4 regions of the Pseudoalteromonas sp. SG41-1 genome follow, and region 2 is predicted to be linked to each of the others. Evidence: predicted binding sites of a transcription regulator. Region 2 holds the regulator's gene; each other region holds the start of a gene.
What was found. Region 2 encodes sigma-54, which starts transcription at its own class of promoters, with help from an activator protein. Its sites were predicted from a motif close to GTTGGCACGNNNNTNGNNT; they were not measured.
Positions count from the first base shown of each region.

Region 1: a site for sigma-54 is predicted at 2,893-2,911, ahead of H5203_RS02345 (hemerythrin domain-containing protein). Genes of this name have one in related genera too.
Region 3: a site for sigma-54 is predicted at 3,749-3,767, ahead of dps (DNA starvation/stationary phase protection protein Dps). Genes of this name have one in related genera too.
Region 4: a site for sigma-54 is predicted at 3,481-3,499, ahead of flgB (flagellar basal body rod protein FlgB). Genes of this name have one in related genera too.

Region 1 covers NZ_JACJFL010000002.1:177,675-186,068, reverse strand. Annotated here, with positions in the region: gene H5203_RS02355 (TonB-dependent receptor) at 1-577, shown strand, start outside; gene H5203_RS02350 (S9 family peptidase) at 670-2,718, shown strand; gene H5203_RS02345 (hemerythrin domain-containing protein) at 2,949-3,374, shown strand; gene H5203_RS02340 (TonB-dependent receptor domain-containing protein) at 3,682-6,006, shown strand; gene H5203_RS02335 (alpha/beta fold hydrolase) at 6,257-7,267, shown strand; gene H5203_RS02330 (glycoside hydrolase family 16 protein) at 7,741-8,394, shown strand, end outside.
Region 2 covers NZ_JACJFL010000063.1:11,182-19,575, reverse strand. Annotated here, with positions in the region: gene mgtE (magnesium transporter) at 1-843, opposite strand, end outside; gene H5203_RS20885 (HPr family phosphocarrier protein) at 968-1,240, opposite strand; gene rapZ (RNase adapter RapZ) at 1,269-2,111, opposite strand; gene ptsN (PTS IIA-like nitrogen regulatory protein PtsN) at 2,300-2,752, opposite strand; gene hpf (ribosome hibernation promoting factor) at 2,757-3,044, opposite strand; gene H5203_RS20865 (RNA polymerase factor sigma-54) at 3,073-4,569, opposite strand; gene lptB (LPS export ABC transporter ATP-binding protein) at 4,636-5,361, opposite strand; gene lptA (lipopolysaccharide transport periplasmic protein LptA) at 5,358-5,891, opposite strand; gene lptC (LPS export ABC transporter periplasmic protein LptC) at 5,881-6,435, opposite strand; gene kdsC (3-deoxy-manno-octulosonate-8-phosphatase KdsC) at 6,432-6,983, opposite strand; gene H5203_RS20840 (KpsF/GutQ family sugar-phosphate isomerase) at 6,983-7,954, opposite strand; gene H5203_RS20835 (calcium/sodium antiporter) at 7,980-8,394, opposite strand, start outside.
Region 3 covers NZ_JACJFL010000011.1:65,042-73,435, reverse strand. Annotated here, with positions in the region: gene H5203_RS09220 (SulP family inorganic anion transporter) at 1-271, opposite strand, end outside; gene H5203_RS09215 (DUF2237 family protein) at 544-909, opposite strand; gene H5203_RS09210 (methyl-accepting chemotaxis protein) at 1,364-3,031, shown strand; gene dps (DNA starvation/stationary phase protection protein Dps) at 3,154-3,678, opposite strand; gene corA (magnesium/cobalt transporter CorA) at 4,016-4,972, shown strand; gene H5203_RS09195 (HPP family protein) at 5,057-5,476, opposite strand; gene H5203_RS09190 (oleate hydratase) at 5,714-7,702, opposite strand; gene H5203_RS09185 (LysE family translocator) at 7,923-8,394, opposite strand, start outside.
Region 4 covers NZ_JACJFL010000005.1:11,139-19,532, forward strand. Annotated here, with positions in the region: gene flgN (flagellar protein FlgN) at 1-314, opposite strand, end outside; gene flgM (flagellar biosynthesis anti-sigma factor FlgM) at 307-621, opposite strand; gene flgA (flagellar basal body P-ring formation chaperone FlgA) at 700-1,407, opposite strand; gene H5203_RS05225 (chemotaxis protein) at 1,549-2,481, shown strand; gene H5203_RS05230 (protein-glutamate O-methyltransferase CheR) at 2,502-3,332, shown strand; gene flgB (flagellar basal body rod protein FlgB) at 3,533-3,943, shown strand; gene flgC (flagellar basal body rod protein FlgC) at 3,946-4,377, shown strand; gene H5203_RS05245 (flagellar hook assembly protein FlgD) at 4,391-5,071, shown strand; gene flgE (flagellar hook protein FlgE) at 5,127-6,494, shown strand; gene H5203_RS05255 (flagellar basal body rod protein FlgF) at 6,654-7,418, shown strand; gene flgG (flagellar basal-body rod protein FlgG) at 7,440-8,228, shown strand; gene flgH (flagellar basal body L-ring protein FlgH) at 8,247-8,394, shown strand, end outside.

The DNA of each region.
Region 1 (8,394 bases), on a different contig from region 2:
AAGCGTTGAGTGGTATTTTAATGATGCTGCCCTCCTTTCTGTGGCGTTATTTAATAAAGATGTCGAATCATTTGTTGAATTTAAACGTACCATTGAACAACATGAAGGCATTGAAATGACCATTGACAGACCAATCAATGGCAGTGGTGGTACTATTCGCGGTGTTGAGATTGGCTATCAACAAGAGCTTATCTATGGTTTTGGCTTGATCACCAACTATACGTTTGTTGATGGCGACCGAACAGATAGCACATCAGCGCGCGACGATTATGTACCCGGCACCTCAAAACACACTATTAATCTAACCAGTTATTATGAAAATGATTGGCTAAGCTCACGCTTGGCGTATAACTATCGCACACATTTTGCCACGGGTGTGGGAGAGACTATGATGGATGATTTTGGCCAACTTGATGGTAGCGTCACTTTTAAAATATCTGATAGCCTTGATTTTGTTATTGAAGCGATAAACCTCACCGATGAGATCACTTACCTTTATGAGCGTAATGAATATGCGCCAACGGGCATTTATCAAAATGGCCGTCGCTTTTATGTTGGTGTGCGCTACAGCCATTAGCCGACAATGTTTGCCTATTAATCGCATATTTTAGCATTTAAGGTACACCTTGTTATAATCCTTCGATAATTAAAACATGCGAAGGAAAATTCATGATAAAAACTAGCCTAGCACTGGCTCTTGGACTCTCAAGCTCACTGGCATTTGCAGCCACATCGCTTACTGTAGAAGATATCCCTAAAATTCAGTCAGTTATTCAAACCAGCATTAGTCCAGATGGTGACAATGTTGCATTTACCCGCTCAGTGCCACGTGAATTATACGTCGACGAAAATGGCGCCAATTACAGCGAACTCTATGTCGTCGATGATGAAGGTGTCGAGCGTCCTTTCATTACCGGCTCTGTAAGTATCAAGAGTATTCAATGGTCAAACGATAGCAAAACGATCTACTTTTTAGCAAAACTTAAAGACGACAAGTTTACCGCGTTATATCAAATTCCAGTGGATGGTGGTCAAGCGCAAAAAGTACTATCGCTTAAAGACACATCAATTTCTAGCTATCAGTTAAGCCCGAATAACAAACAACTCGCTATTTTAGCTATGCCAGCGGCTGATAAATCTGAAAAAGAGCTAAAAAAATTAGGCTTTATGGCTGAGGTGTATGAGCTAGGCTTAAAAGATAAACAACTATTTATTGTCGATTTAGCCAAAACAGATAAACCTCTGACACCAACAGCGCTTAACGTTGCGAACTATGTAAGTGATGTAAACTGGGCCGCAAAAGGCGATAAGTTATTAGTAAAAACCCAGCCTACAGCGCTAATTGACGACAAATACACTAAATCACAATGGCACTTATTTGATATTGCGACTAATCAAGTGACGATGTCGTTTGCTACTGAAGGTAAATTAGACAGTGCTGAACTGTCTCATGATGGTCGTTACATCGCAATTCTAGGTGCCGAAGATAAGCATGATCCAGCAGCTGGTCGTTTATTTTTAGCTGACACAAAAACAGGTGAAGTAAGTGATTGGTTACCCAATTTCATGGGTCATATCGTTGATTTTAAATGGTCACATAAACGCAACACGCTTAATTTTATTGCCAATGTAGGTACGCAAAGTTTTGTCGCAAGCATTAAAACCGGCTCTAATAAATACAAAAAAATTATTAATGAAGGCCAATTTATTGCATCAAATCTGAGTATTTCTGATTCAGATAAAACCTTAGCGCTACGTGCAAACACTGCAAAGCACCCAAATGAAGTATTCATTATTCGTGGCTCTAAAGCACAACGTTTAACGGATTCAAACAACTGGTTGAATGACAAACGTTTTGCTAAGCAAGAAACTATTTCACTTAAGGCCCGCGACGGTGTTGAGATTGATGGCATATTAGTCTACCCATTAGATTATGATAAAGGCACGCGCTATCCATTGATCATGTCAGTGCACGGTGGCCCTGAAAGCCATGACAAAGACGGTTGGGTAACAAACTACTCGCGCCCAGGTCAAATGGGGGCTGCACGTGGTTATGCTGTCTTTTACCCAAATTACCGTGGCTCTACAGGTAAAGGCGTTGATTATTCAAAGCTTGGTCAAAACGACTATGCAGGTAAAGAGTTTGACGACTTAATTGACTTTAAACAGCATCTTGTTGAAATGGGCTTAGTTGATACTAAACGTGTTGGTATTACGGGTGGCTCTTATGGTGGTTATGCATCAGCATGGGCCGCAACAAAATTAACTGAACACTTTGCTGCGAGCGTAATGTTTGTAGGTGTTACCAACCAACTATCTAAATTTGGAACTACTGATATTTCCAACGAAATGAATCTTGTGCATGCACGTTCATACCCATGGGATAAATGGCAGTGGTATTTAGAGCGCAGCCCTATTTACTGGGCTGGCCAGTCTAAAACACCATTACTGATCATGCATGGTAAAGATGATCCTCGTGTACACCCTGCACAATCAATGGAACTGTACCGTTATATGAAAGTACAAGGCAAAGATGTACGCCTTGTATACTATCCAGGCGAAGGTCATGGTAACCGTAAAGTAGCCGCGCAATATGATTACAGTTTACGTTTAATGCGTTGGATGGATAACTATTTAATTGACGGCAAAAAAGACATGCCAGCATTCGAGATTGACCATGCAGGCAAGTTAAAAGCGGTAAAAGACGCCAATAAATAACTCTCTTATTTTGTGTAAATATGCTTTTAGGCCAACATTCATGTTGGCCTTTTTGCTTTTGAATAACAATGTATATGGATGTAATATAAAGACCTAACTCGGTAATTTTTACAAGAAAACATCCTAACAAGCTAAAATATAAAAATTAAATCAATATATTACAACAACTTAAAAGTTGGCTTCTGTCTTGCAATATTCATTGTAATTAATGAGTAAAGCAAGGAAAACCCATGAATATTTTTGAAGCACTTCGTAATGATCACGATAAACAACGTTCGCTTGTCGATGCGCTGATAAAAACCCAGGGGGAGTCACCGAATAGACAGTCTCTTATGGATAATTTAAAACATGAGTTAGTAGAACATGCTAAATTTGAAGAGCGTTATTTCTACAATCCTTTGATGTTTGATGATTTAACCCATGAAAAAGCCCGTCATAGTATTGCAGAGCATCATGAACTTGATGAATTGATTGAGCAACTTGAAGAAACTGATATGAGCTCACCAGCGTGGCTTGTGACCGCTAAAAAATTACATCATCTTGTACATCATCATCTTGCTGAAGAAGAACATGAAGTATTTCAACTAGCCGGTAAAGCGCTAACCGAAAGTCAAAAAGAAAGTCTAGCCGAAAAGTATAATGATGCGATGAGTTAACTGCTATATGTGCCCGCTTTAATTTATAAAGCTCTCTAAATAGCTACAACTCTATACCATTTGCATTTATTAGGCACCTCTAACACGGTCAATACTTGGCTAAGCAAATACTCTTAAATTAACTAAGCCCGGCATCAAACGCTGGGTTTTTTAATGCTCATGCTCCATCCCCACCTTTATTTAATATGAAAATCATTCATTGAATGTAAATATTTCGCAATTGAATATACAACTGATAATTGTTATCATACCCACCTTGGTTACTTATTAGATTAATAATCTTTATTCTTGTCATGAAGGAAGTACAATGAAATCCCGCCCGCTTTATCTGGCCTCACTGATCAGTGCATTATTAACATCAACAACACTTATTGCTGATGATGACACAGCTGAAAATATGGAAGTGATGGTTGTCACCGCTTCTGGTTATGAGCAAAAATTAATAGATGCACCTGCAAGTGTCTCAGTTGTCTCTCGCGAAGATCTACAAAATAAGCCATTTACTAGCCTTGCTGATGCGCTTCGTGATATCGAAGGTATCGATGTTGGTGCCGGACAAGATAAAAACGGTAATATTAGTATTACCATGCGTGGTTTACCCGCAAGCTATACTCTAGTGCTTATTGATGGCCGCCGTCAAAGTGACGTAGGTAATATAGGCCCAAACAACTTTGGTAACAGCCAATTTATGTATATGCCGCCACTTGAGGCTATCGAGCGAATTGAAGTCGTTCGTGGCCCAATGTCCACTTTATATGGCGCTGATGCAATCGGTGGTGTAATCAATATTATCACTCGTAAAAATCTTGATAGCACCCATGGTAGCGTCACGGTAAGCAGTAATATCCAACAAGACGATCAATACGGTAACGATAATAAAGTCGATATATATTTGACCGGACCAAGCGGCGTTGAGGGATTAACTTACGGGATCCGTGGTAGTTTTTATGACCGTCAAGAAAGTGAGCCAACTTACAGCGAAAGTTTACCACTTCCAGATGGCAGCATGTGGGTTGATGATGGTAGTTTTGGCGATAAAAAAATCGTTGCAGCACGTAACTGGAATACCGGCGCAACAATAAACTACCTGATCAATAATCAGAATGAAATCACCTTTGAGTACGACATAGCCAAACAGCGTTACGATAACACCGAAGGTCAAACGGGTACGTTAGATAGCCCAGTCAGTTTATGGCGTGTTAGCAAAGGCATTGTACAGCCACGCGTTGGTTATACTCCATATCAACGCGTTGAACGTGAGCAATTTGTATTTGCACATGTTGGTCGATACGATGTTGGTACGCTGACCAGCAGCATTACCCAAAGCAGCAGTGAAAACTTTGGTCGCTCATTACCTCTTAATGTACAAGAGCGTTTAGGTGTGCAGGCCATTTGGGACCAAGCAGTACAAGATCAAGGCATCGACAAGCCAGAACTAACGGATGCAATTTACGCTCAACTTGATGAGACTTTTTTACCACGCCCAATGCGTACACTAAAACTTGATAACTTAATTATTGATACTAAGTTTGAATCAAATATAGATAACCACTATTTTGTAGTAGGCGCACAATATTTTGATGCCGAAATGGAAGATGGTGTATTTGGTATGTACGGGGATGGCTTCCGTGAAGGTACGACTCAAGATCATCGTCAAACAGCTGTATTTGCTGAAGATAACTGGGAAATTACCACAAATCTAACTGCAACTTTCGGCGCTCGTTATGATCATCATAATATCTTTGGCTCACAAGTTAGTCCTCGCGCTTATTTAGCCTACTCTCCTGCTGATGAATGGACTTTCAAAGGTGGTATCAGCACAGGTTACAAAACCCCTGAGCCAAACCAACTATTCTCTGGTATTACAGGTTTTGGTGGCCAAGGTACTAAACCTTTTGTTGGCACGCCAGACTTACAACCAGAAACCAGTGTAAACTACGAAATGGCTGCTTACTTTAATGGCAGTGATAGTTTTAGTGGTAACGTAACGGTGTTTTACAATGATTTTAAAGACAAAATCATTAACCAAGATAACTTACCAAACTGTGAAGTGGCCATAGCTGATGAACCTTGTGTTGAAATTGGCGCAGGTTGGGCTGGCATCGGTAGCACCACCTTTACGCAAGCTGCTAACGTAGATAAATCAGCTACTCGTGGTGTTGAAATTGCTGCTAATTGGCAGATTATTGAACAGTTGTCACTACGTGGGAACTTTACTTACACCGATAGTGAAGTGAAAAGTGGCCGTGATGAAGGACTACCTTTAGTTAATACACCTAAAAATATGTATAACTTAACGCTTGCATGGCAACCATTGGATGATTTGAGTATTTCACTTATTTCTGAAATCCGCAGCGATCGTTACCGTGGTACGGCAAATGTGTCTGGTCCACAGGGCCCTGAAACACAAAAGCTCTACTACAAAGCCTATGATCTATATCATTTAGCAGCAAGTTATAAAATTAATGATAGCCTAGCATTAAATGCCCGTATTAATAATCTGTTAGATGACGACTTATCAAGCCGTACTTGCTTATTAGCAACCTCAGAGGAAGAGTACGAATGTACATCTGATTACAATACCACCCAAAAAGCACGCAGCTTGTGGGTATCAATGAGTTACAGTTTCTAGAATAAGAAGCTATAAAAATAAAGCCCAGCAACAATGCTGGGCTTTTTTTTATTACGATTTAACCGTGCCTTTTATACTTCATCACCCAACACAGATTCGTGGCCGAAGCAGCTTAAAGCGTATACTCAATAAGGGTTACCGATGAATAAGCAAAGGAAGCCTTAACTTATAGTATTAAATTTTAGAGTTTATTCGCTTAGTATGTGAAGATATGTTTTGACAGATTTAATTTAAATCATTGAGGGATCTTATGTATAGAATATGGCTATTAAGTTTATGTTTTGTCTTCGGTATTGCAAATGCACAAGCGCCGCAACCACTGAGCTATGACGCATTATTAAGCAACTATAATTACGATTTTGACGTTGACTATTTTAACCTTGACTCACAAGGGCTGTCGTTAAAAATGGCGTATATTTACTTACCTGCAAAGGCTGGTAAACCCGTTATGACTTTAATGCATGGTAAAAACTTTAACGCTCATTACTGGACTGAAACTGCACTATTGCTACAAAAACTCGGTTATGGCGTGCTGATACCTGACCAAATTGGTTTTGGAAAATCATCTAAACCACGAGATTATCAGTTCTCTTTTGCAGCCTTAGCTAGTCACACCCATGCTTTAATGAGCCAACTTAATATAAATAAATCAATTGTATTGGGTCATTCTATGGGCGGCATGCTGGCAAGTCGCTTTGCGCTTATGTATCCACAAACAACCCAACAATTAATTTTACTCAACCCTATTGGCCTTGAAAATTACCTGCAATATGTTGATTACAAAGACACTAACTTTTTTTATAAAAATGAGTTAGCTAAAACACCTGCCGGGGTAAAAGCATACCAGCAAAAAAATTACTATGACGGAAAATGGAATAACCAATTTGCTGCTCTGACGAATTTTATCACCGGACAAATTCAAGGCCCAGATAAAGAGCTAGTAGCGTGGGTTAACGCAAAAACATACGACATGATTTTTACTCAACCCGTTATCACCGAGTTTAAAAACTTCACTATGCCTGTTTCACTAATTATAGGTACAAGAGACAGAACAGGACCTGGCCGTAACTGGAAGAAACAAGGAGTAGATTATGAACTTGGCCGCTACGATCAATTAGGTAAATCAGCCGCGGCATTAATTCCTCACAGCCAACTATTTGAACTGACTGATTTAGGTCATTTACCCCATATTGAAGATTTTAAGCGCTTTAAAGCTGTATTGTTAAAAGTCTTAGAAGCAGGCTCAAAGCCACTAGAGTAATATTTAGGCAGTTCAGCTGTTAAAGTTATTAACTGCTGGTTTGATTACTCAACGCTGACCTTTGAAAACCAATTAATAAACATAAATGCCTACTATTAGATACCTTTGAGCGATAACAGAAAAATATTGTTAATTAGCATGTGGATTCACTTTTAATATTTTGATGGCACTAAAAAATAACAACTCACTGATATTATTAGACTAAAACTCTATCTCCATTAATATATTGCTATTCTGAAGTTATTTAAAAATTAAATAACTTTTCAGTTTAAAACTAAAAAAGCAGGTAATGTAAACTTAAAGTTAAAGAAACAAGCAGTCTGTTGTTGACCAAATTACAACCTTAGCTTACTCTATGTAAGCGCTTACAACACACACACTGATAAATGTAAGCGCTTACAACTTCGTTCGTAGACACAATAACAACCACAACGAAGTACTTTTAAATTTTTGTCGATACTGGGGTTCAACTAATGAACATGACAACAACCAAAGTAAGCCGCCTTGTTGCGGCAATATCCATGACCATGCTATTTGGCTGTGGTGGAAGTGCTGAGACAAAATCTGACTTCACAAAAGTCGATCCACAAAAGCCGGTTTCTGATTGGCAAATGGTTTGGAGTGACGAATTTGATGGCGCAAGTATTGATTCTAACAAGTGGAACTTTGAATTAAATTGTGCCGGTGGTGGTAACAACGAAAAACAATGTTACACCGACAGTGAACAAAATGCCTTCATTAAAGACGGTGTACTAAACATAGTCGCCTTACCGGCCGATGAAGGTGCCGAAAAGCCTTATACATCGGCACGTTTGAACACCCGCTACAACGCTGATTTTACTTATGGTCGTTTTGAAATGCGTGCAAAGTTGCCTTCAGGGCAAGGTAGCTGGCCTGCTTTTTGGATGATGCCAACTAATGAAGTATATGGTACATGGCCGCGCTCTGGCGAAATTGATATTTTAGAAGCTGTAAATTTAAAAACAGTTGCTGAAGATGGCACCGTTGAAGCTAATATTCATGGCACACTTCACTATGGTCGTGAATGGCCTAACAACTCGAACTCTGGTAAAGCGTACACATTTGCAGAGGGGATGAACCCTGCTGACGATTTTCATACTTACGCT
Region 2 (8,394 bases):
CACTGGGGCAAAGGTATCTTCTTCATCATCAAGACCGGCTAGGCTTAATAAGCTATGCTCGGCGTCTTCACGGATAACGTCAACGATATCATCGATGGTGATACGGCCAAGTAGATGGTCATTATCATCAACCACTGGTGCTGATATCCAGTTATGACGTTCAAACAGTTGTGCTACATCGGTTTCATCCATCGAAATGAGGATAGATTCACAATCTTCATCCATTAAGTCGCGAATGATTTTATCTGGCGAGTTAGTCAACAAGGTCGTTAACGACATGGCACCTATAAAGCAGTTATGTTTATCAACAACATAAAGATCATCGGTACCTTCTGGTAGCTCACCACGTAAACGTAAGTAGCGCAGTACTACGTCGATAGTGACATCAGGGCGGATGGTCACTGTATCTGTGTTCATCAGCGCGCCAGCAGAGCGCTCTTGATAAGAGAGTGCTTGAGTTGCACGTTCTCGATCTTGGCTGTCCATGGCACTAACAACGTCTTTGTAGACGGTATCAGGTAGGCTACGTAGTACTTCCCCTAGATCATCGTGACTCATGTCCTCAGTTGCCGCAGCGATGTGCTTCGGCTCCATTTGGGCAATGATCCCTAAACGAACATCTTCTGAGAGTTCTTCAAGTACGTCACCTTGTACATCTGGATCAACCAGTTGCCATAATAAGGTACGAATCTTATGCGGGGATGACTCGAGTAATAATGCGGTGTCACACGGAGCTGTTTTTGCCAACATACGCCTTACTTGAACAAATTGACCACTGTTAAGTGACTTGGTCACTTGTTTTAGTTGTTGTAGTGGGTAATCTTGTTCAAAAGCTTCTGGCATTGGCGTCCTTAAAAAATTAATACACTTGATAGGTAGGGTAACTGTTGTCGATAATTAACGCGCTTGGTCTGTTTAATTAACGACTTTATTCAGTTTAACGCAATTTAGTGGTACTGACTACGAGCTATTCTTGTTCGTTAAAGCGTTGTGCGATCAACTCACCAATTGCTGCAAGAGCAGGTTCAGCGTCCGGGCCCTCACATACAACTTTAACTTCTTTGCCTTGGCTACTTTCTAATAGCATTAAGCCCAGTACGCTGTCGCCTGCGGCTTGTTTGTCATCTTGATGAAGTGTGATGCTGGCATCAAACTGCACAGCTAATTGCGCTAATACGCTGGCTGCGCGAGCATGTAAACCGAGTTTGTTTTTTATTAAAAATGTATCTTCTAAGCGCATCAACATTCCTTACTGTAAACGTGAGTTGTTATTCTTGTTCACGATGGCGAATTTTCACATTACTGTGGCTCATCGAGAAGCTTTCACCTATAGTTTGCGCTAGATAAACTGAGCGATGTTGACCACCGGTGCAACCAATAGCAATTGTTAAGTAACTGCGGTTATTACGTTCTAAGTGCGGTAACCAAGTTTGTACAAAGGTTTGGATCTGCCAAGTGAATTTTTGCACGATACTGTGACTGGCTAAATAATCTTTTACTGGTTGATCCAGGCCTGTGAGCGGTTTTAACTCAGGCTCCCAGTGTGGATTAGGTAAAAAACGTGCATCAAATACATAATCGGCTTCTTTTGGAATACCATGCTTAAAACCAAATGATTCAAAGGTGATGATTAGTTTTTTATCTTTTTTCCCTAAAATCTTTTCACGGATTGACTCAGCAAGCTGGTGGACACTGAGATCTGTGGTATCAAGCATGAAATCAGCACGAGTAGTTAATACATCAAGCAACACTTTTTCTTGCTTGATGGCTAAATCCAGTGGCAAAGAATCCAAAGATAATGGGTGTAAGCGGCGGGTTTCAGAAAAGCGTTTGATCAGGGTTTGATCATCACTGTCTAAATAAAATAGCGTCGGATTTGCAAAACCAGGCAAGTATTCAAGAATGTCGTTAAATTCTTCCTGCTCTTTCGGTAAATTACGAACATCGATACTGACGGCTATTTTGTCGTAATTATCAGAGACACTGCGTACTAATGACGGTAATAAGTTAACTGGAATATTATCTACACAATAATAGCCAAGATCTTCTACTACACGTAAAGCAACAGATTTACCTGAGCCAGAACGCCCACTGATGATGATTAACTCCATGTAAATTCTCCTTCATTTAATACCAATTTTATTAAAAACATGCTCATTCTTGCTTGTTAAATAACCCACTAACTTTGTTTAAAATTATTTATATAGAACAACTATATCTCATAATTTCCACCTTGTTCTAGAGCTATTTTCCTGTTGCAATAATTACTCTCTAATTCAATACAATACAATTGGTATGACTACGACTGAGCTGCAATTACATGATACAAATCTTGGTCTGTTTTTGCGCTACGTAGTTGTTTACAAAAATCTTTGTTATTGAGTTTATCAGCAATTGTGGCTAACGTCTTCAAATGAAGTTGGCTGTCACCATCTGGTACGATGAGGGCTACAAATATATCAACTGGGCGATTATCAATCGCATCAAAATCAACCGGTGATTCACTCACTAAAATTATTGCTAGCGGGTTTTCAACACCACTCATACGGCCATGAGGGATAGCAATACCACGACCAATACCGGTACTACCTAGTTTCTCTCTCGATAGTAGTGCGTTGAGGATTTCTTGTTGTGATAGCTGAGGGAGCTGTTCATGAGCCAATTGGCTTATAAATTCAATGATCCGTTTTTTGCTATTAAAAAGGACCGCAGCTTTACTGCAGTCCTGACAAATAAGTGAGCTTAATTTCATAGTGTTAGTGTCGAGCGTGCTTCTCTTTGTGTTTAATTACTTGACGATCAAGTTTATCGATTAGTCCGTCAATAGCTGCATACATGTCTTGGTGCTCAGTCGAGGCAAATAATTCAGCGCCACTGACATGTAATGTGGCCTCTGCTTTTTGGCTTAGTTTTTCTACATCAAGAATAACATGGACATTATTGATATGATCAAAATGCCTTTCAAGCTTGGCAAACTTATTGTTTACATAGTCTCTTAATGAATCAGTAATTTCTACGTGACGACCAGTTAAATTTAGTTGCATAAGCATTTTCCTCTTGTGATTTTACGCCTTAAATCAAACTTTTACGTTGATTTGACGGTGGAATAGCCAGCGACTCGCGGTATTTTGCAATAGTCCGTCTAGCTACTTTGATACCTTGCTCTGCCAATATATCTGCAATCTTACTATCACTCAATGGTTTCGCTGAGTTTTCTGCACTGATCAATTTTCTGATCAATGCTCGAATAGCTGTCGAAGAGCATTCGCCGCCGTTCTCAGTGCTTACATGACTTGAGAAAAAATACTTTAACTCAAAAATACCACGGGGGGTATGCATGTACTTTTGTGTCGTTACGCGAGATATTGTTGATTCGTGCATCTCAACCATTTCAGCAACGTCGTTTAGTACCATAGGTCGCATTGCTTCAGGGCCATGCTCAAAGAATCCCTGCTGTTGTTTTACAATGCAGTTAGTTACTTTGAGTAACGTCTCGTTACGACTTTCTAGGCTTTTAATAAACCATTTAGCTTCTTGCAAATGCGAACGTATAAATTGGCTGTCAGTGCTTGATTTTACTGAGCGTGACATTGCCGCATATTGGCTGTTCACTCTAATTTTTGGCATGCTGTCTGGATTAAGTTCAACCACCCAGCGACCTTTAATTTTTTTCACCGAAACATCAGGTATAACATACTCTGATTCTTCGCGTACTATAGTATCCGCAGGCTTTGGATTAAGGCTGTGGATCAGTGTCATTACTTCTTTCAGCTCATCTTCTTTAAGCTTAGTCTTTTTCATCAAAGTGCGATAGTCACGACTAGCTAATAAATCGATATGATCAGTTAAAATCATTTTAGTCTCGCTAATCCAAGGAGTTGCAGGATCAAATTGATTTAATTGAATACATAAACATTCTTGTAGGCTGCGCGCAGCAATACCAACAGGGTCAAATAACTGAATGCGTTTTAACACTGCTTGCACTTCGTCTAGTTCGATTTCTTCTTCGTTATTACCTTGATTTAAGCTCTCTGCGATGTCTTCGCAGCTCAAGGTTAAAATACCTGAATCGTCAACAGCTTCAACAATCGCAATGGCAATAGCTTCATCGGTTGGACTAAAAGGTGTGAGCTGTAATTGCCACATCAGATATTCGTGCAGGGTTTCAGTTGAAGCACCTTGATAAATTGACTCATCTTCAGGCATTGGGCCGGATGACGTATTTGGCGCAGCACTCATGTATTCGTCCCAGGTGACGTCCATAGCCATTTCGTCACTTAAAGTCTCTTTGCTTAATGCTTCGCTACTTTCTTGTTCATATTCGCTGGGCTTGTCGTCTGCTGATGCACTAACGGTTAAGTCATCGTTGTCTTGTTTTTGTTCGTTTTTACCAGCCGTGTCGTCTGAATATTCATGCTCTTCTAGCTCTAACAATGGATTGCTGTCGAGTGCTTCTTGAATTTCTTGCTGGAGATCCAATGTACTGAGTTGCAATAAGCGAATTGCTTGTTGCAGCTGTGGTGTCATTGTAAGTTGCTGGCCCATGCGCAGCTGGAGTGATTGCCTCATGTATCTCTAACAATCCTTTTATTGTTATCATCGTTAAGTCTAGCAGATACTTAGCCGAGCGTGGCTTTATAGCCTAAATTGCTCGCCCAGGTAAACATCGCGGACTGTTTGGTCGGCAAGTACATGCTCAGGGGTACCTGATGCAATTAACTCCCCATGAGAAACTATGTAGGCTTTTTCACAAACATCAAGGGTTTCTCGTACATTGTGGTCGGTAATAAGTACGCCAATACCACGGTTTTTAAGGTGTTCAATAATCTTCTTTATATCTAACACTGAAATAGGATCAACGCCAGCAAAAGGCTCATCAAGTAAGATAAATTTTGGATTTGCGGCTAAAGCGCGTGCAATTTCAACTCGACGACGTTCACCACCAGATAATGCCATACCTTGGCTGTCGCGAATATGTTGAATGCTAAACTCATCAAGTAAGCTGTCTAGTGCTTCTTCTCTGGCTTGTTTATTCAGCTCTTTACGAGTTTCTAAAATAGCCATCAGGTTTTGATAAACAGTTAACTTACGAAAGATGGATGATTCTTGTGGTAAGTAGCCAATCCCTAACCGTGCGCGACTGTGCATTGGGAGTAAAGTGATGTCATTATCATCAATACTTATTTTACCTTTGTCGCTAGGTACTAAACCCACAATCATATAAAAAGTGGTGGTTTTACCTGCGCCATTAGGACCCAGTAAGCCAACAATGCTGCCTGCGCTAACTTCTAAACCCACGCTTTTTACAACTTGGCGACCTTTATAGCTTTTTGCTAAAAATTCAGCTTTTAATATACTCATGGCTGCCCTTTAGGTTTGTCTTTTTTACTGTCAACAGGTACCAAAATAGTGTGTACGCGATCGTTTGAGCTTGCGCCTTTTTCAGCACTGATCAGCTGTTGGTCCATATCATAGGTAATGCTTTTGGCATTAATTTTTTGACCTGCTTGAGTGACTTGTGCATTACCAATTAACGTTAAATAGCGCTTGGCGACATCGTAACGGACTTCATCAGCACTGGCGCTCATTATTGTGCCATCAGTTTGTTTTTCTTCAAAGTAAGCAGGGTTACCAGTTGCAACAAGCAATTGTTTGTTATTGCCTAAATCTTCGCGCTTATGGACTTCAAGTCGATCCGCTTTGATACGGCGGTTACCATGAATGATTTCAACATTTTTTTCAAAAATACCGATATTATCTTTCAGTTGGGCAAGCTGCTTTTCAGCACTGATAGAGACTTGATCCGCAGGTGGTGCCGTATTTTCAGCAAAGCTTGCAAAGGCAATGAGTAAGCTTGGTATCACAAGCAAGTGAGCAAATTTATTGGTCATAATATATGGTTCGCGTATGGTTAATTAGTTCTACCACTTCGGCTTTTAAGTCGGCATGGAGGCCGCGCCCAGTGATCTTTAAATTTGGTCCGATTAATTCAACTGGTTGTTCTGAACTCATGGTTTGTAGTTCAATATCAACCTGAATATTATCTGCGTTTATATGTTCAATCATGGCATTATTGGTCAGGTTTTTAGCAACCACATTACCTTCTAAAATTAATTGATGATTTTCATATAGGGTGGCTTCATCGGCATTAATTTGCCACGTTTGCTGTTGATTATAGAGTGTAAAAATAGGTTGTTCAAAGTAAGTAAACCCTAACTGTTGGTAAAGTTCCATTTTTGCAGCTGTTACTTTGTGGCTAATTTTACCTTGTTCATCAAACGCGGTTTGTTTTAATGCCACCGCAGTATAATCAGGTTTTGCTATTATATCTTCTTGGTTTTGTTTTATGGCAGTGCTTTGATAAAAATACGGATACCACAGCCATACCATACAGCCGACAAATAATACGCATAATATTAAACGCGCACTATTCATGAGCTTGTGCCTTCGCTAGTTAATGATTTACCATTTTCGAGCATTAATAAATCAGTGAGTTCACGCACCGCTCCAAAACCACCAGGGAGCATGGTTGTATAATGTGAAACTCGCTTGATCAAAGGGTGAGCATCATTTACTGCCACCGCAAAACCAACTAATTCCATTACCGGCAAGTCAGGTCCGTCATCGCCTATGTAAGCGATTTGTTCATCGCTTAACTGCAATTTATCTTTGAGCTGTTGATAAGCTTGCAACTTGTTTTCTTGACCTTGGTAAATATGCGGTACTGTCAGGCTAGTCATCCGTTGCTGAACTATCTGTGAATGACGACCGGTGATCACGGCAACTTCAAAACCGCTATTGATCAGTGCTTTGATACCAAAACCATCTTTAGTATTAAACGCTTTGAGTTCTTCACCTTGATTGCCAAGATAAATGCGGCCATCTGAAAACACCCCATCGATATCACAGATCAGGAGTTTGATTTTTTGTGCTCGCTCGCTCGCATCATCTGAAAGTGGCTGATATAAGTCAGCAAACTGCATTATAAAACTCCTGCTTTGAGCAAATCTTGCATATTAAGAGCACCAATAGGGTGGTGTTTATCATCAACTACAATTAAGCCATTGATACGCTTATTCTCCATAATATTGAGTGCCTCGGCGGCAAGCATATCCGCGGTTGCTGTAGTGCAAGAGCGGGTCATGACAGTGCTGATCAAAGTGCTATGAATATCTATTCGTTGCTCTAAAATTCGGCGTAAATCACCGTCAGTAAAAAGCCCTGCAAGTTGCCCTGTGTCATCAACAATGGCCGTCATACCTAAGCCCTTGGCCGACATTTCGATTAATGCATCTTTGATACATTGCTTGTCATTGATCATAGGCGTTGCTGGGCCACTGTGCATAATATCTTTTAAACACAATAGTAAACGTTTGCCTAAACTTCCCCCAGGATGCGATAGCGCAAAGTCATCTGCAGTAAAGCCTCGGGTTTCTAACAGAGCAACGGCTATTGCATCACCCATCGCAAGCGTTGCAGTCGTGCTCGCAGTCGGGGCGAGTCCTAATGGGCAGGCCTCTTGACTTACTTTGATGCATACATGAGCATCAGCCCAATTTGCCATTGATGATTCAGGGTTACCTGTCATGGCGATCATTTTTGCGCCAATACGTTTAATAACCGGAATAATATTCAGTACTTCGCTGGTTTCGCCTGAGTTAGAAATAAGCATAACCACGTCATCACGAGTGATCATCCCTAAATCACCATGACTTGCTTCACCCGGATGGACAAAAAACGCAGGCGTGCCAGTGCTTGCCAGTGTTGCAGCAATTTTATTACCAATATGCCCAGATTTCCCCATACCGACTACTATGATCCTTCCGTGACATTGATACATCAATTGGCAAGCTTGATTAAAGTTTTCGTCTAGATATTGGGTTATATCAAGCAGTGCTTGGCGCTCTATTTCTAGCACCCGCTTACCTTGTTCAATAAAATTTAACTGCGTCATTGTGTTATCCATTTTGTGGGTAGCATTAAGCAACTTGGCTAAAAATATAACTCTGATATGCTAAAAATGCGACCAATAACAGGCCACCTTCAACTCTATTAATGCGTCTTGTACCTTTAAAGCTCAAGGACATAGCTATAAGGGCTATGGTGGCACCAATCATAATTAAGGCATCACGGTTTGCAGCTGAAGGGTCAATAATTGAAGGGTTGATAATCCCAGCCAGTGGCAACACAGCTAAAATGTTAAAGATATTTGAGCCAACAATATTACCCAGTGCTAAATCATCTTCGTTTTTTAATACCCCAGCAATACAGGCTGCCAGCTCAGGCAGACTGGTGCCAATAGCAATAATGGTTAACCCTATTACTAAATCACTTAGGCCAAAGTATTTGGCTATATCAACTGCTGAGCCAACTAAAAAATGTGAGCTCACAGGC
Region 3 (8,394 bases), on a different contig from region 2:
CCACCGCAGCAATAACCGCACATGTTGCAGCATCGGGTCCGACAATCAATTGTTTGGAAGTACCAAACAAGGCATATAAAATCATGGGTAATATGCATGAATATAGCCCAACAGCGGCGTTAACCCCGGTAAGTTGTGCATACGCGATAGCAACAGGTAGAGCAACGGCGGCAACGGATAATGCAGCCCTCACATCATCAGCAAACCACTTTCGTTCATAATGAAGTAAAGTGTTTAAACCCGGCATAAAATCATACAAACGCGACAGCACTAAAGTTTCCTTATTTAATCGTAAGCACACTTGGATAGTAAATTTAATATATTAACAAGTATAGCTCAGGGGTGAGGATTTTTTTAATAAATAGCAGATACTTAGGCTTAGGACTGCTTTTGATTGAGTGTTAAGTCTGATGAAAAAGTTTAAGGTTGAGCGATATTAGCTGGTTGGTGTTATCACATTGCTAATATCATACTAGATGGTGAATAAGATAAAACCAGCGCAATGGCTTTATCTTAGAGTGTGTAAATGCCTATTGGAAACTTTTAACGTGCAGAGTATTGGTGAGCCTTTAATACTTCAAGAGAGACTACTTGTAACGATTTTTCATGGGTGGCCTCAAGTATAACCGGCGGAGCTACGTTTTCAGCAACCGCATGGTGCCAGCGCACGGCACATAAACACCATTTATCACCAGCCTTTAGGCCTGCAAAATCGTACATTGGATTAGGCGTTATCAAGTCATTGCCTTGTGCTTTTGAAAACTGTAAGAATTCTTCAGTCATGATGGCACATACACTGTGGTTACCAAAATCAGATGCAGGGACATAGCAAAACCCTTCTCGAGTGTAGCCTGTATTCCCGCAGCACAAATGCAAGCGCGTACCTAATACATTTAATTGATTGCTCATAAAACTACCTTGTTATAATTTGTATTGTTTTACATTCAGTCTGCTTCAGACTATGTGAAAACGTGGTGGATGAAAAGCTTATATTGATAGATAGCATGGAGATCACAAATAACATAGCCATTAAAAATATTAAACGTCAGTTCATCAAACTAATGGCGAGGCCAAAATCAGTTCAATATTCATTTATAGTTGCTTGCTGTGTAATTATTGTGCAATTGTGTTTTAGTTGGCTTGCAATTTTTACGTTTACTGTACTAGTGAAAATTTATTATGGTAACTTGCAGCTATTATACGTTTGTCTTATATCCAGAATCTATATATATGTGAATATGGTATTTGAATAGCTTCTGATTTCAAATAAACACTTAATTGTAATTGGCAGTATAATTACAGTTTTTATAAGCTCTCGATGTATCAATACCATGGAGCTTTACATTGTTACACGTGAGGAAAAATGAGTAATCTAAGTCTGAAAAACAAGCTGTTGCTATTAGCTATTTTGCCGCTCACGCTGCTTTTAATTAGTTTAATGGCCAGCTCATATTATTTAGAGTATCAAAATCAGCAGCAAAATTTTGTATCGTTTAAAACAAAATTAATTGCTGACAAAGAAAGTTTATTAGCAACTGAGGTTGAGATAGGCCGCCAAATAATTAATTACGAACTAGCCAAGGGGACTAAAGAAGATGCAAAAAATGCATTGCGAGATCTCACTTTTGGCAAAGATGGTTACTTTTTTATCTATGATACAAAAGGCGTTAGTATTTTCCATGCTCTATTGGGTGATGCAATTGAAGGGCAAAATAAAATAGCCATGACCGATCCCAATGGTAAAAAAATAATTGTTGGATTACTTGAGCAAGCAAGACAAGGTGGCGGTGCTTTTTATTATGATTTTCAAAAGCCTAATACAACGGGGTTAGTTGAAAAAATGGGTTATGCAGCGATGGTTCCTGGTACAGATTGGATGCTAGGAACGGGCGCTTATATGGATGATATTGAAGCTGAGCTAACAAAGTACCAAGCAACAATACAAGCTCATATGAATGAAAAAGTAACGACCCTGTTATTAATTGCATTATTTTGGGTGATGTTGACGGTGTTTTTTGCCTTAATTGCGGCAAACAATATGGTAAAGCCTATCCAAAATATGGTGCAAAACTTAGATGATATAGCAAAAGGCGAAGGTGATCTGACTAAGCGCTTAGAAGTGCATAGTAATGATGAAATTGGTCAATTGGGTAATTCATTTAATGTGTTTGTTAGTAAACTACATAGCATTATCACCAATGTGGCAGATGTAACTCGTGATGTAAAAGATTCATCAAATGATATCAATACACAAACACAGTTAATTGAAAATCAGTTAGTAAACCATAATCATGAAACTGAGCTGGTAGCAACGGCGATCACCGAAATGTCAGCAACATCTCAGGAAGTCGCGCAAAATACCACACAAGTGGCGGTATCAACTCAGTCAGCCACGCAAGATGTTGCCAATGCTCAAAAATGTGTAGATGTTTCTTTAGAAGAAGTTTCAAATTTAATGAGTGAGATTAATCAAGCTGCTGAACAGGTTAATTCATTAAGTGAACAATCTAAAAAAATTAACAGTGTATTAAGTGTTATCGGTGGCATTGCTGAGCAAACTAACTTATTGGCCCTTAATGCGGCTATTGAAGCTGCAAGGGCTGGCGAGCAAGGCCGTGGTTTTGCGGTTGTCGCTGATGAAGTGAGAAGTTTAGCCAGTCGTACACAAGAGAGCACGTTAGAGATTAATGAAATGCTTAATGAGTTACATACGCTAGTCACAGCAGCGGTAAAAGCAATGTTGGCAAGCCAGCAAAGCTGTAATCGCTCAGTTGAGTCATCTCGCGCAATTTCTGAAAGTTTAGGAGCGGTAACCAGCTCGGTTACCACAATTAACGATATGAGCACGCAAATAGCTACAGCTGCCACAGAGCAAAGTAGTGTAACTGAGGAAATTAACCGTAACGTTTTTGCGATTCAAGAAATCGTTAATGAGCTAACACGTTCAATTAAAACAACCTCATCAGTTAGTCATCACTTAGCTGGTCGAGGGGAGAGTTTAGGCAATTTAGTAGGTCAGTTTAAGATCTAATATAAACAAAAAGTGGCGATATTATTGTTGATCAGTAATAAATAAAGATCAGGCTTTAAATAGCCCGATCTTTGACTTTAAATATAAATTAGTCAGTTTAAACTGAACACAAAACCGCTAGATTAGCTGCTGAGTTTGCCCGTTGACGACTCTAAGTGTGCACGCACAAACCATTGAAACTGTTCTAAATCGGCAAGTTGGCTAATTAGCATATCCTCAGATACCGGATCGAGCTCTGATAGCTTGCCAATCGCACTTCGGTGATCGCCATTAATCCCATTATATACTTTATCAAGCGCAACTAAGTGATCTTTTACCAAGCCCTTACCAATTGAGTAATCTTGCCATGAACGACGATCAACTATCGATTTTGGAGTACCAACTGGAACTCCGCCCAACGTAGCGATTCGCTCGGCGATGGTGTCGGTCATTGCTCTGATCACTTCAACCTGAGGGTCGAGCATTTCATGCACGCCAATAAAATTTGGGCCAACTACATTCCAATGAATATGTTTTAGAGTCAATTGTAAATCGATCAGTGCGACCATGCGGTTATCAAGTGTAGCAATGGTATTTTTTGCAGATTCTTCATTCATACCTGGGGCAGTAAATTCAGCGATTTTGTTTGTTTCGTTATTGTTACTCATTATTCCTCCTGATTTATAAGGAATGTTCACAGCGTCTAATAAAGTCTATGAACATGCGTTAGTTTATATAAAGCAATGGTTGTGCCGATAAAAATTGTTTTTTAAGTTGCTGATATTTAATGTTTTGTATTTTTTTCAAAGGAGGGGGATGAAAGCTTTCTTTGATATGCCATGAAAAATATGCACTTTTTTGTAAAATCTGCAAAACAAAAGGTGCTGTTACGTGTTAGCGAATTGCTTACTATTAATAATAACTGAGATGCAGGAGTGTATTGTCATTGTTGATTAATCATCACTTACATATACTCAACTCATCTTGTTATTAAAGGAGAAGTGCATGTTGAGATTTTTTTCTATCGAGCAGGGGGTGATCAAAGAGTTAGAGCCTTCATCCGATACCTCTCTTGAAGTATCAATCAGAAATGCACACTGGATTGACACAATCAACCCAACGGAAGATGAGCGAAATACGCTCGCAAAAACGCTCAATATAACTTTTCCTGAGTCAGGGGATGTGCAAGAGATTGAAGCTTCATCGCGATGTTTTATCGACAATGAAGGCTTGCATGTGCATGCATTGTTTATGTCGCCCAATGAAGGACGTTTTAATACGGTAACAGTTGCCTGTTTACTACAGGATAACTGTTTGCTGACCATTCGCGATGACGAGCTGGCTGACTTTCGATTGTTACGCTTAAGAGCACGTAAAGGTCAAGTAATGTGTGATACGCCAAAACAGTTATTGGTTACATTATTCGATCAAAAAGTCGAAAACCATGCTGATATGCTCGAGGATATGCATCATCAGTTAGAGAAGCTCAGTGCATATGTACTAGAAGAAGATGACTCTGATCTAGAAGAAGCGGTTAGTCGTATCGCGCGTTTAGAGGATGCGAATGGGAAAGTGCGTTTGTGTTTAATGGATACGCGGCGCAATATTTCGTTTTTAATACGTCGTTTAGGTGTACAAAATGAGGATCGTGAATCACTACGAGAAATTGTACTTGATATAGATACGCTAATGTCTCACTGTACCTTTTTGTTTGATAAGGTGAACTTTTTGATGGATTCAACACAAGGTTTTATTAACATTGAACAAAATCAAATTATCAAAACCTTCTCTATTGCTTCGGTGGTTTTTTTACCACCTACCGTAGTAGCCAGTGTATATGGGATGAACTTTAATATAATGCCTGAGCTGCAATGGGAATGGGGTTACCCATTTGCAATTGGCATTATGTTGCTATCGGGCTTTGCCCCTTATTTATTTTTTAAACACAAAGGCTGGCTGTAGTGTGTGCCAATGACTACTTGGCATACACTATTATACGAGTTTATATTCATTTTATACGGATAGCGGTCTTATTATCACCTTGCATTAAGATAATAAAGCGGCCGCTAGGCGCACAAAGTCGGACGAGGTAAGTATACCCACGAGTTTATTTTTTTCAGTGGTCACAGGCATGCAACCATGGCGGTTATCAACAAAAAACCGAGCAACATCTTGCAGTGGTTGGGTTGCTAGTACAGTGGCAAAATCGGTTGCCATAATAGTGTGTATTTTCGTTTGTTTTTCCTTTCGTTCAAGTGCGCTAGGACTGTAATTAGCCATAATATTCATCACTTGGGCAATCATGATTTTTTGTGTCAACATACCCACTAGTTCGCCATTGTTATCAATTACCGGAATATGGCGGATATTTTTTTCCTTCATTAGATTATGTGCGTCGTGTAGGGTGTTTTCTGCACTTACGGCAAATGGATCTGATGTCATTAAATCTGCAACTGTTTGGCTCATTTTGGCTCCCGTGAAATCACTAACTAGAACTTTGGTTAAAAGGTTTACTAAAATAGCTACTGGAGATAGATGGATTATCCAGAGCTCATATTATTAATCATTCTAGCCTTATTTTTTCTTATTGCACTTTATCAAGATTAAGGCTTTGGTTTTTTGTATAGGAATAGTTTTTAGCTTGGTCATCAGCTGGTTTAGATTTATAGCCACTGGAGATATATTTACTCTCCGAAGCTCAGATTATTTATCTTTATGCGAAAAATTATCCCTTAGTGTACCAACCCAGTTTGAAAATTTATGTATCGCCGAGTTGCCTTTGCCCAGTAGCTCATGCATTTCTGCTTCAAAATGGGTTTGTTCTTTACTACTTGGCTCTGGTAATGGCGGTAAAATATGAGCAAAGTAGGTTTTATCAAGCAGGCGGTGTAATAACCGCTCGCCAATAAAGGGCTTGCCGCTGTTGAGCGCTCTAGCTCCTTTAATTAGGTTACGAATATCATATTGGGTTGGGCTAATGTCGGGCACTTGTTTAGGGATATTAAGTAACTTATATACCCCAATACGTGCTGTACGAATAGAGGCTTCCATCGTGAATATAATATCGTTGTGGGTTTCAACAAATTGACCAATCAAACCTAAGTTTGTACAACCTTCAGGAACTGAGGTGGGTCTGTCACCAGCTGCACGAGTCATAAATTGAGCTGTGATATAAGGCATTAGCGCTGTACGTATCTTGGTATTGGCAATGATTTCATCAAGCTGCTGTTCAATGCCCAAATGGTAGCAAAGCTCCGTAATTATTTCTTCACCGCTACATTGTGGCATTGTTTTAACGATACGATTACCTTGTTTGTCCATTAATAAACCATAGACCCAAAGTACTAACGTATCATCGGGTTGATCTGGAAAATGAGGTTGGCGGTTACACGTTACACTCAATAGCCAGTTAGAGTCTGTAAAAGTAATAATGCCGCCAGTTACCGTGCGACCAGAGTAAGGATCGTTTACTGATAATGTCTTTAGCTTATCTATAAGTGGGGATGGCTTGCAAGTCAGTGTGGCTGACTCCCACATAGACTTATCAATATCGCCATAAAATTTTTCGGGTTTACCAAAAACAGCTGATTTCTTCGCGAGGTTTTTCCATAAATTCCACCCGCTATTTTCGCCGGGATCATGTTTTTCACAGTTCAGTTCGGGTACATTTTGCATGTCGCCATAAGCTGTATGCTCTGTCATTGAACCCGTTAGTGCATAAACTAAATCGTCTGAAGCAACGTTAATATGCTGTGCTTCACCTTTTACAGTGGCATGGATCCCCGTTACGGTTTTTTTATTACCAGTAAATGTTATATCCAGATCGTTTACACGGCTTGCAAATTGAAAATTTACGCCTTTGTCTCGTAATAAATTAGCAAGCGGTTTAATAAAGGTATCGTATTGATTATATTTAGGAAAAAGTAAAACAGACATGTCGGCAAAGCCATCAATAGAATCAAGAAAGCGATGCAAATACAGTTTAGTTTCTAACAAGCTATGACAATTTTTAAAGGCAAACATAGTACGAAATAAAAACCAAAAATTGCTTTGTAAAAAACCTTTGCTGAAATAGTCTTCAATGCTGAGATCGTCAAGCTCTTCTTTGCGCTTGAGCATTAAACGGATCAGCTCCCATTGCTGGGCTTTATTCAGGCCAAAGTCACTTGCATCGAGTATCTCACCGCATTTATTTATTAAACGGGCTTGTGAGTAATTAGCGTCGTTATCATTAATTAAACGGTACTCATCAAGCACAGAATAGCCTTCGGGCAGTTCAACAGCGGGAACGTCTTGAAACAGATCCCACAAGGTGTCGTAATTCCAGTTCATTTCACGGCCACCACGAATAATATAGCCGTCATCAGGGTTACCCGCGCCATCCATTGAACCGCCTTCAATATCCATTTCTTCCAAAATGGTAATATTTTCAGCGCTCATATGGCCATCACGAATAAGATAAAATGCCGCTGCTAGGCCACCAATACCTCCACCAATGATCCAAGCATTACGTTTTTCTATACCGGGTGTAGGCAGCGTTTTATGACGTGCATAAGGAGCAATAAAATCATGAGGGGGCAAGGTATTAAGTGGTTTATTGCTCCAAAAATCAGCCGTTGCGTCAGCTTCATGTTGGAAATTACTTGCTGCGGTTGCAGAAATATTAAACTTCGCTATTGCTTTATTCGTCATTAGCCATCCCTTTTCATGAATATAGATAAGTGTCAGTACTGTTTGCAAGTCTCTCCATAATTGCACGAGGCAAGCATAGTCATGTTGCAGTAGATCAAAGTTTTAGTTCGCGAGGGGTTTATAAGTTAGCTGCTGGAAATTGATTTGTTATCCGAAATTGAGGTTAACAATGGCAACTTAACCAAGTTGCCATTGTTAAGGCGTTTATTTGTTTTATTACTCACAGCATACTAAAAAGTACCGAGGCGACTAACAATACAGCCATAAAAATATTGAATGCTCGTAGGCGCTTGCGATCTTTTAGCCATACTTGTAGCCTTTGTCCGACTAACGTCCATGAGCAGACACAGGGTAAATTAACTATACCGAAAATAAGGCCTACAAGTACCACTGCGCCAATTCCTTTGGATGGGGCATAAACACTTACTGCACTTAATGCCATAGTCCAGGCTTTCGGGTTAACCCATTGAAATAAAGATGCTTGTACAAAAGAAAAAGGTCTAGTATCGCTATTTTTAGCACCGATAGGAGTTTTATTACTGACAATTTTATAAGCAAGATAAAGCAAATAAGCAATGCAAAGCACTTTTAATAGCTGGTAACTCCATGGCACAAAGTCAAATAATTGCATGACACCTAAACCAACCAATACGAGCATGATCACAAAGCCAATTGTTACGCCGAGTAAATGT
Region 4 (8,394 bases), on a different contig from region 2:
TGTGCATGGTGGGCTGCATGAGCATTAACATCATTTTTCTTTTTACATGACTCTAATAATTTACGCACATCACTAATTAAGTTTGTCACTTCGTCAGATTCAACGTCATTATTTGCAAGTAAGGTTTTGAGCTCTTTGTCTAAAGTTTGAATTTGACTCAAAAAGGCGAGTTTTTGTTTCGCGACATCTTTTAGACCCTCACCACGACGGGAAGCTATAGCGGTTAATTCATCTTCTAAGATATCAGCAAGGGATGTTAAGCAATTTAGCTGCATAACAAGTTTAGAACTGATCAGACTGTTGTGATCAGCCATACACATCAAACTCAAATGCAGCGATATTTTTTGCTAACTTTTCAGCATCAATCTGATATTTACCTTCAGTAATTGCTTTTTTTAGCTCAGCCACTTTGTTGCTATCAAAACCAGAAGACTGCTGTGCTTTGTCTTGCAAAGATTTTAACTGTTGCGCTTGTGGTGTTAAGCTTACTGAATCAGCAGTCGCTTTTGGCGTAGTTGCTTGCGCAGTATTAGCATTATTGTTTTGTAAATCAACTTTTTGCTGTTTTGCATTGGTCAACACATTAGCCTGTTGCTGACCTTTATTTACTTGGCTTACCATGATTTCAACCTATACATTATCCAACACATGCCTTGTTATCGGCAACCATGCTAGAAACTTTAGCATAAATACGAAAGTTTAAATAATTACCTGCACAGACTCAACACCGTCAACACGGGCATTTAAAACTTTCCCTGATTTTGCATTTTTAACTTTTACTTGCTCCCCTAAAGTACCATCTTCTAGGGCTAAACCGGAAGTTTTTATTTTCAATCCTCGAATTATTGCGAAAATAGTGACATTATCCCCTTTGCAGACCATACAGATTTGATTTAAAGCAACAGGGTAACCACTGCGGATATTGCGTTTGCTGCGGCTACCAATCAACAGTTCTTCATCTTGTAAGTACTGTGCTCTTACGAAATGTTTTGGTTTCATAATCAAACGTAAATGATGGGGTTCGATAACTTCACCCCGACTTAAATTTTCAGTGGCTATAATCACAGGGGATAGTTCAATCATACGTACATGAACATATTGACTCCAACCATTTAGGTCATCACATTTTATTTGTACGGTTATTTGGCGATTAAATGGCGGCTCAGTAGGAATATTAAATGCAAGGTCGCTGTTACAGCCACGATCTGGGATCCGGCTATCCAATGTTAAGGCGTTGAGTTCCTTATCATCGGCAGTATTAGGGTCTAGTTGATCATAGACATGAGATACAGCAAGTTCTTGCAATTGTTCTTTGCTATATGTTTGCGCATACAGTGGAGTTACTAGGCATAAGCTAGCAAGAAAATAAAAAACACTGTATCTTCGGCTTTTTTTTAACAAACTCATAATGTTTCGACTATGCTTATGGTTGAAAACAGGGTATAAATATTTAGCGTCAATAAACAGACGCTCCCGTGTAGTTATGTAGCTTTACAGAAAGAAAGCAATTATTGTTCCGTTCTTATTCGCTTTCTTCAGGAGATTGAAATGGCAGGCATTTTAGACTCAGTTAACCAACGCACTCAATTGGTTGGGCAAAACCGTCTTGAATTATTATTATTCAAGCTAAGAGGGCGGCAGCGCTTTGGCATCAATGTGTTTAAAGTGAGAGAAGTACTGCAATGCCCTCCTTTGACAAACATGCCAAAGTCAAATGCGTATATAAGAGGTGTCGCACATATACGCGGGCAAACTATTTCTGTTATCGATTTATCGATGGCCGTGGGTGGTCCTGCGATCGAAAATATTAAAGATAGTTTTATAATCATTGCTGAATATAACCGTTCCGTACAAGGGTTTTTGGTTGGTGGCGTTGAGCGAATTGTTAATATGAATTGGGAAAAAATAATGCCGCCACCGTCAGGGGCTGGCAGATATTCATATTTAACTGCAGTGACAGAAATTGAAAACGAGTTAGTCGAAATTCTTGATGTAGAAAAAATATTAAACGAAATTTGCCCGGTGAATACCGAAGTCAGTGCTGCAATAGCTAATGATGGTGAAATTCAAAAAGACTTAGGTGAGCGCATTGTGTTTATTGCCGATGACTCTGCCGTTGCTCGTAATCAAGTCAAACGTGCATTAGAGCCGTTAGGCGTGCAAACAGAGCTGGCTAAAAATGGTAAAGAAGCATTAATACGCCTTCGTGAGATTGCTGCACTTGATTGTAAGCATGATATTACCGAGCGAGTAGGATTGTTGATTTCTGATGTTGAAATGCCAGAAATGGATGGTTATACCCTAACCGCTGAAATAAAAGCAGATCCAAAGTTAGCCCCCTTACATGTTATTTTACATACATCGCTCAGTGGTGTATTCAATCAAGCGATGATTGAAAAAGTGGGTGCTGATGACTTTATAGCTAAGTTCAATCCGGATGAGTTAGCTACAGCAGTGAAAAAATGGGTTCATTGTGACTAATTTGAAAAGGCGGTGTTACTTTGGAAAATAAGCATTTACAGCAAAGCGAGTACGATCAGTTTCGCTCTTTTTTAGAGCAACAATGTGGCATTGTTCTGGGAGATAATAAGCTTTATTTAGTCAAAAGCAGGCTTGCTCCGCTAATGGTTCGTTTTAATGTTGAATCATTGTCACAATTGGTTAGTAAAACACTGAGTCCGCATGAGCGGCAGTTACGTGCCGCAGTCGTTGATGCTATGACGACCAATGAAACTTTATGGTTTCGGGATCAATACCCGTTTGAACTATTGCAAAGTAAGTTATTTCCGGAACATAAAGAGTTACGTCGTCCGTTGAAAATTTGGTCTGCGGCAAGTTCATCGGGACAAGAGCCATATTCTATTGCTATGTCGGTTGCTGAGTTTCAAGCTAAACAGCCGGGTGTATTAAAAATGGGCGCGCAGATAATCGGCACTGATATTTCTAATACTATGTTAGATATGTGTAAGCATGCAGAATATGACTCCCTTGCTCTAGCTAGAGGGCTGTCGGTAGAGCGCAGGAAAAAGTTCTTTAAAGATAGTGGCAACGGCATGGCGCAAGTAAACGACTCAATAAAAAAATTAGTGAGTTTTAGACATCTTAACTTATTAGATTCATACGCGCTAATGGGCAAGTTTGATATTATTTTTTGCCGCAACGTGCTGATTTATTTCGCACCAGAGGTTAAAGCTAAAATTATTGCTCAGTTTGCTCAAGCACTAAATCCTAAAGGGTATTTATTTTTAGGCGCATCAGAGTCTATGTCAGGGTTAAGTGACGAATTTGACATGGTACGCTGTAATCCAGGTATTATTTATCAAAAGAAATAGCTTACCAGCGTATTTAACGCGCTAAAACACAAGTTACTCAAATCTCATCGGTGGTAAAACCGAATCTTGAATACTATAAAACGATGTGGCTCCACATCGTTTTTCTTTTTAAATCAAATGATTAAACGAACCATAAAACATCAACCTAATTGGCTCAACTTTTGCATTAATCATCTTAAGTCAATTTTTTGGAGATGGTTATGGCTATCAGTTTTGATAAAGCATTTGGGGTTCATCCTCATGCAATGTTGATCCGTTCGCAACGTGCTGAGTTATTAGCAACCAATATCGCTAATGCTGATACGCCGGGCTATAAAGCGAAAGACATCGACTTTGCCTCAGCATTGAAAGCGGCAAAAAGCCACCAACAAGGCGGCAATAACATGGTAACAACTAACCCAAACCACATTGCCGGTGGCAGTCGTTATGTTGGTAATAGTGAAATGTTTCGCTCGCCAAATCAAGCAGATACAGGTGATGGCAACTCGGTTGACATACAAGTGGAACGAAACTTGTATACAAAGAACTCATTAGAGTATCAGGCAAGCCTGCAATTTATGAGTAGTAAAATTAAAGGCCTTAAAAAAGCCCTCGGTAGTCAAGGAGCCTAAGCATGAGTTTATATAACGTTTTTGATATTTCAGGTAGTGGTATGAGTGCGCAAAATGTGCGTTTGAACACAACCGCGAGTAATATTTCAAATGCTAATAGCATTAGCTCAAGCCAAGACAAAACTTACCGGGCGCGCCACCCTGTTTTTGCAGCTGAACTGATGAAAGCATCAGAATCAAGCGGTAATGTTCAGGGGTCGTCTGTTGGCGTTAAAGTGTTAGGTATTGTAGAGAGTAATAAACCATTACAAATTGAATATAACCCTAATCATCCTAGTGCGGATGAAAACGGTTATATCTACAAACCTAACGTTAATGTCGTTGAAGAAATGGCTAATATGATTTCTGCCTCACGCTCTTATCAAACCAATGTGCAAGTTGCTGATGCAGCGAAGCAAATGTTAAGTAAAACACTGTTGCTTGGGCAGCGGTAATTGAGGAAAGATTATGAGTAACGATATCAGCAGCACATCGTCAACTTATTTAGATTCGATTAAGTGGCAAGACAAACAGGTTAGCAGTGATAAGAAAAGTGATGCGTTAACCCAAGAAGATTTCTTCTCATTGTTAACACAGCAACTGTCGTTTCAAGATCCCAGCAAACCAGCTGACAATGATCAAATGATCGCGCAGATGACAAGTTTCACCATGGCTGAAGGTATCTCAAACCTTAATAGTAATTTTCAGTCATTAGCCGCATCGATGACATCTAACTCAGCACTACAAGCATCGACTTTAGTGGGTAAACAAGCATTACTAGAGTCTAATACATTAGACCTAAACGATGTTGGTAGCGCTAAAGGAACCGTGGTTGCAGAAGAGCCTGTAGAAAACTTATTTCTACGAATTGAAGATTCATCTGGTCAGTTGGTGCGTAGTATTGATTTAGGTGCGCAATCAGCGGGCGCTGTCCGTTTCGAGTGGGACGGCATGAATGATAATAAAGAACGTTTACCACCAGGTGAATATAAAATTAAAGCTGAAGGGCAGTTAAATGGTGAGTACACGGCTTTACCTATAGCTACTTTTAAGAATATCGAGAGTGTTAATATTAATGGTGCAAACGGCATTATTATAAATACTAAAGAAGGTGCGGTTAGGCTAGCTGACGTTGCAGAAATCGCGTAAAAATTTTAATTATTAGTTAGCCACAGGCTAAACATTGACAGATTAGAGGTGAATTATGAGCTTCAATATTGCATTAACTGGCATTGCTGCCGCACAAAAAGACTTAGATGTAACAGCAAATAATATTGCTAACGTAAATACGGTAGGCTTTAAAGAGTCACGTGCTGAATTTGCTGATGTATACGCATCTTCGGTATTTAGTTCAGGCAAGACAAAAAATGGTGATGGTGTACAGACAACTATGGTGGCACAACAGTTTCACCAAGGTTCACTAAAGTTCACTCAAAACTCATTAGATTTAGCTATCACAGGTGAAGGTTACTTTGCCATGAGCCAAGATTTAGGGGCACAAGATTTTACTTATTCGCGTGCAGGCGCATTTAAACTTAATAAAGATAACTTTATTGTTGATGCTAAAGGCAATTACTTGCAGGGTTTTCCTGTTGATGAAGCTACAGGTGATACAACATCGGTAAGTTTAAGCACGTCATCAGCGTTACAGATCCCTGATTCATCAGGATCACCGCGAGCTACGACGAATGTTTACTCGTCGTTTAACTTAGACTCGCGTGCAACCTCGCCGTCAATAACTACTTTTGATCCTACAACGAGCGCATCATATAATAGCTCAACATCAACAACAGTATACGACTCGTTAGGTGAGCCGCATGTTTTACAGTTTTTCTTTGTTAAAACAAATTCTACAGTAACGGGTAATGACAATGAGTGGCAAACTTATGCGACCTTAGATGAAAAGCCATTTAGCCCTGCAGGTGTTCAAGAGACTGCTCCTCCTTACACACCATTATCAACCTTTCAGTTTGATTCTAGTGGTAAGCCATTAAACACAGATGGTGTCGCGAATACAGATAACACATTCAATCCATTAGCAATTCCAAGCGGTGCTGGTGCGGCAGTAGGGCTATCTGATTTATTAACAAATGGTGCCAGCTTCCCTGAAAATGTTACTGTTAATTGGCGCGATGAAGCGGCCACCGATAATAAAGTCCCGACTCAATATGCTAGTCGTTTTGAAGTTAAAGCACTTGAGCAAGATGGTGCTACTGTTGGACGTTTAGCCGGTATTGATATTGGTAGTGATGGTAAGATTGTCGCTTCATACAGTAATGGAGATACCTCATTCTTAGGACAAGTAGCCATGGTGCGCTTTTCTAACTCACAAGGCTTACAACAAGCTGGTGATACAGGTTGGAAAAAAAGTTTGACGTCTGGTGAGCCAATCGCTGGCGAACCAGGTTCTGGTACTTTAGGTTCCATTAACTCTACAGCGCTTGAGCAATCAAACGTGAATTTAACGAATGAACTCGTAGATTTGATCAGTGCACAGCGTAACTTCCAAGCAAACTCACGTGCGCTTGAAGTGAATTCAACACTACAGCAAGCTATTTTGCAGATCCGCTAATCTCGTTCTAATATTTTTTATAATCCGACACCTAGGCTGCTATTTATTAGCAGCCTTTTTTATTTGCGATTGATTATTTTTTGTAACTTATCACGTCAGTTTATTGTGGCACTTATCTTGCATTTGTCATGTTATAGATTTTTAACGTGAGTCGATGTTATGGACAAGATGGTCTACATTGCAGCGTCTGGAGCTAAGCAAAGTTTGCGGGGCCTAGAGCTTAAAGCAAATAATTTAGCAAATGCCAATACCACAGGCTTTAAAGCTGACTTCGCACAAGCGCGTTCGATGCAAGCTTTTGGCGAAGGCCTGCCGACACGTGTATTTACCATGCAAGAGCGGCCTGGTTCCAATATGACTTCCGGCGGTATTGTTGAGACTGGACGTGATCTAGATATTGCTATGAGCGATAAAGGATGGCTTACGGTGCAAGATGCTTCAGGTAATGAGGCATATACAAAAGTCGGTACGTTGAATATCACTCCTGACGGCGCTTTGATCACCAGTCACGGGCGTCAAGTTATTGGCGAAGGTGGACCAATTATTTTGCCATTGCCAGTGGAGAAAATTGAATTTAGTGAAGATGGCTCTATCCAAGTTCGCCCGCAAGGAGCTCCAGCTAACTTTTTAGAAGTTGTTGATCGTTTGAAGGTGATCAAGGCAAATAATTCAGAGCTTGAAAAAGGTAATGATGGCTTATTTCGGCCAAAGCCTGAATTACTGGATAATGATATATGTGGATTTTGTGACATCTCTAATGATGTGAAAGTGATGAGTGGCACTTTGGAAATGTCAAATGTGAATCCGGTACACGAGATGGTGGATATGATAAACCATCAACGCCAATTTGAATTACAAGTTAAGTTAATGAAAACGGCTGAAGAAATTGACGAACGTCAAACTCAATTGCTGCGTATTGTTTAACTTTATTGAGAGGATATTAATATGAATCCTGCATTGTGGATAAGTAAAACGGGGCTTGATGCCCAACAAACTGACATTTCGGTTATCTCAAATAATTTAGCCAATGCCAGTACCGTTGGTTATAAGAAAAGCCGTGCTGTGTTTGAAGATTTACTTTATCAAAATATTAATCAGCCGGGTGGACGTTCATCACAAGATACTGAAATGCCCTCAGGTTTAATGCTTGGTGCTGGTACCAAAGTGGTTGCTAATCAGAAAAACTTTTCTCAAGGCAATATGTTAACCACCGAAAATTCATTGGATTGGATGATATCAGGGCCCGGTTTTTTTGAAGTTTTACAGCCTGATGGCAATATCGCTTACTCTCGAAATGGTCAATTTACCACGGATGAAGACGGCCGTATTGTTACTGCCGGCGCTGGTTTTCCCGTACAGCCAGAAATGAATGTACCTGATGACGCACAGTCCATTACTGTATCGCAAGATGGAGAGGTATCAGTACGTATCTCAGGGCAGCCAGAGAATGTGGTAATAGGTCAGTTAACGATCAGTGATTTTATCAATCCATCAGGTCTAGAGCCGGTAGGTCAAAACTTATATACCGAAACGGCAGTCAGTGGCGCACCTGTGCAAGGTAACCCTGGCCTAGAAGGATTAGGCACTGTTGTGCAAGGTGCACTTGAAACCTCTAACGTAAATGTAACTGAAGAATTAGTTAACCTGATTGAAACTCAACGGATCTATGAAATGAATTCAAAAGTGATTTCAGCGGTTGATGAAATGATGAGTTATATCAGTCAGCAACTTTAATTAATTCGGAGCAAAGTTATGCGTAATTTATCTATAGTCTTAACGGGTGCATTTATATTGAGTGGTTGTATGACAACTCAAAACCACAGCGTGGTTCAAGATGATCCATACTATGCTCCCATGTATCCAGAGCCTGCCGCAGAGCAAATCGTGCCGACAGGCTCAT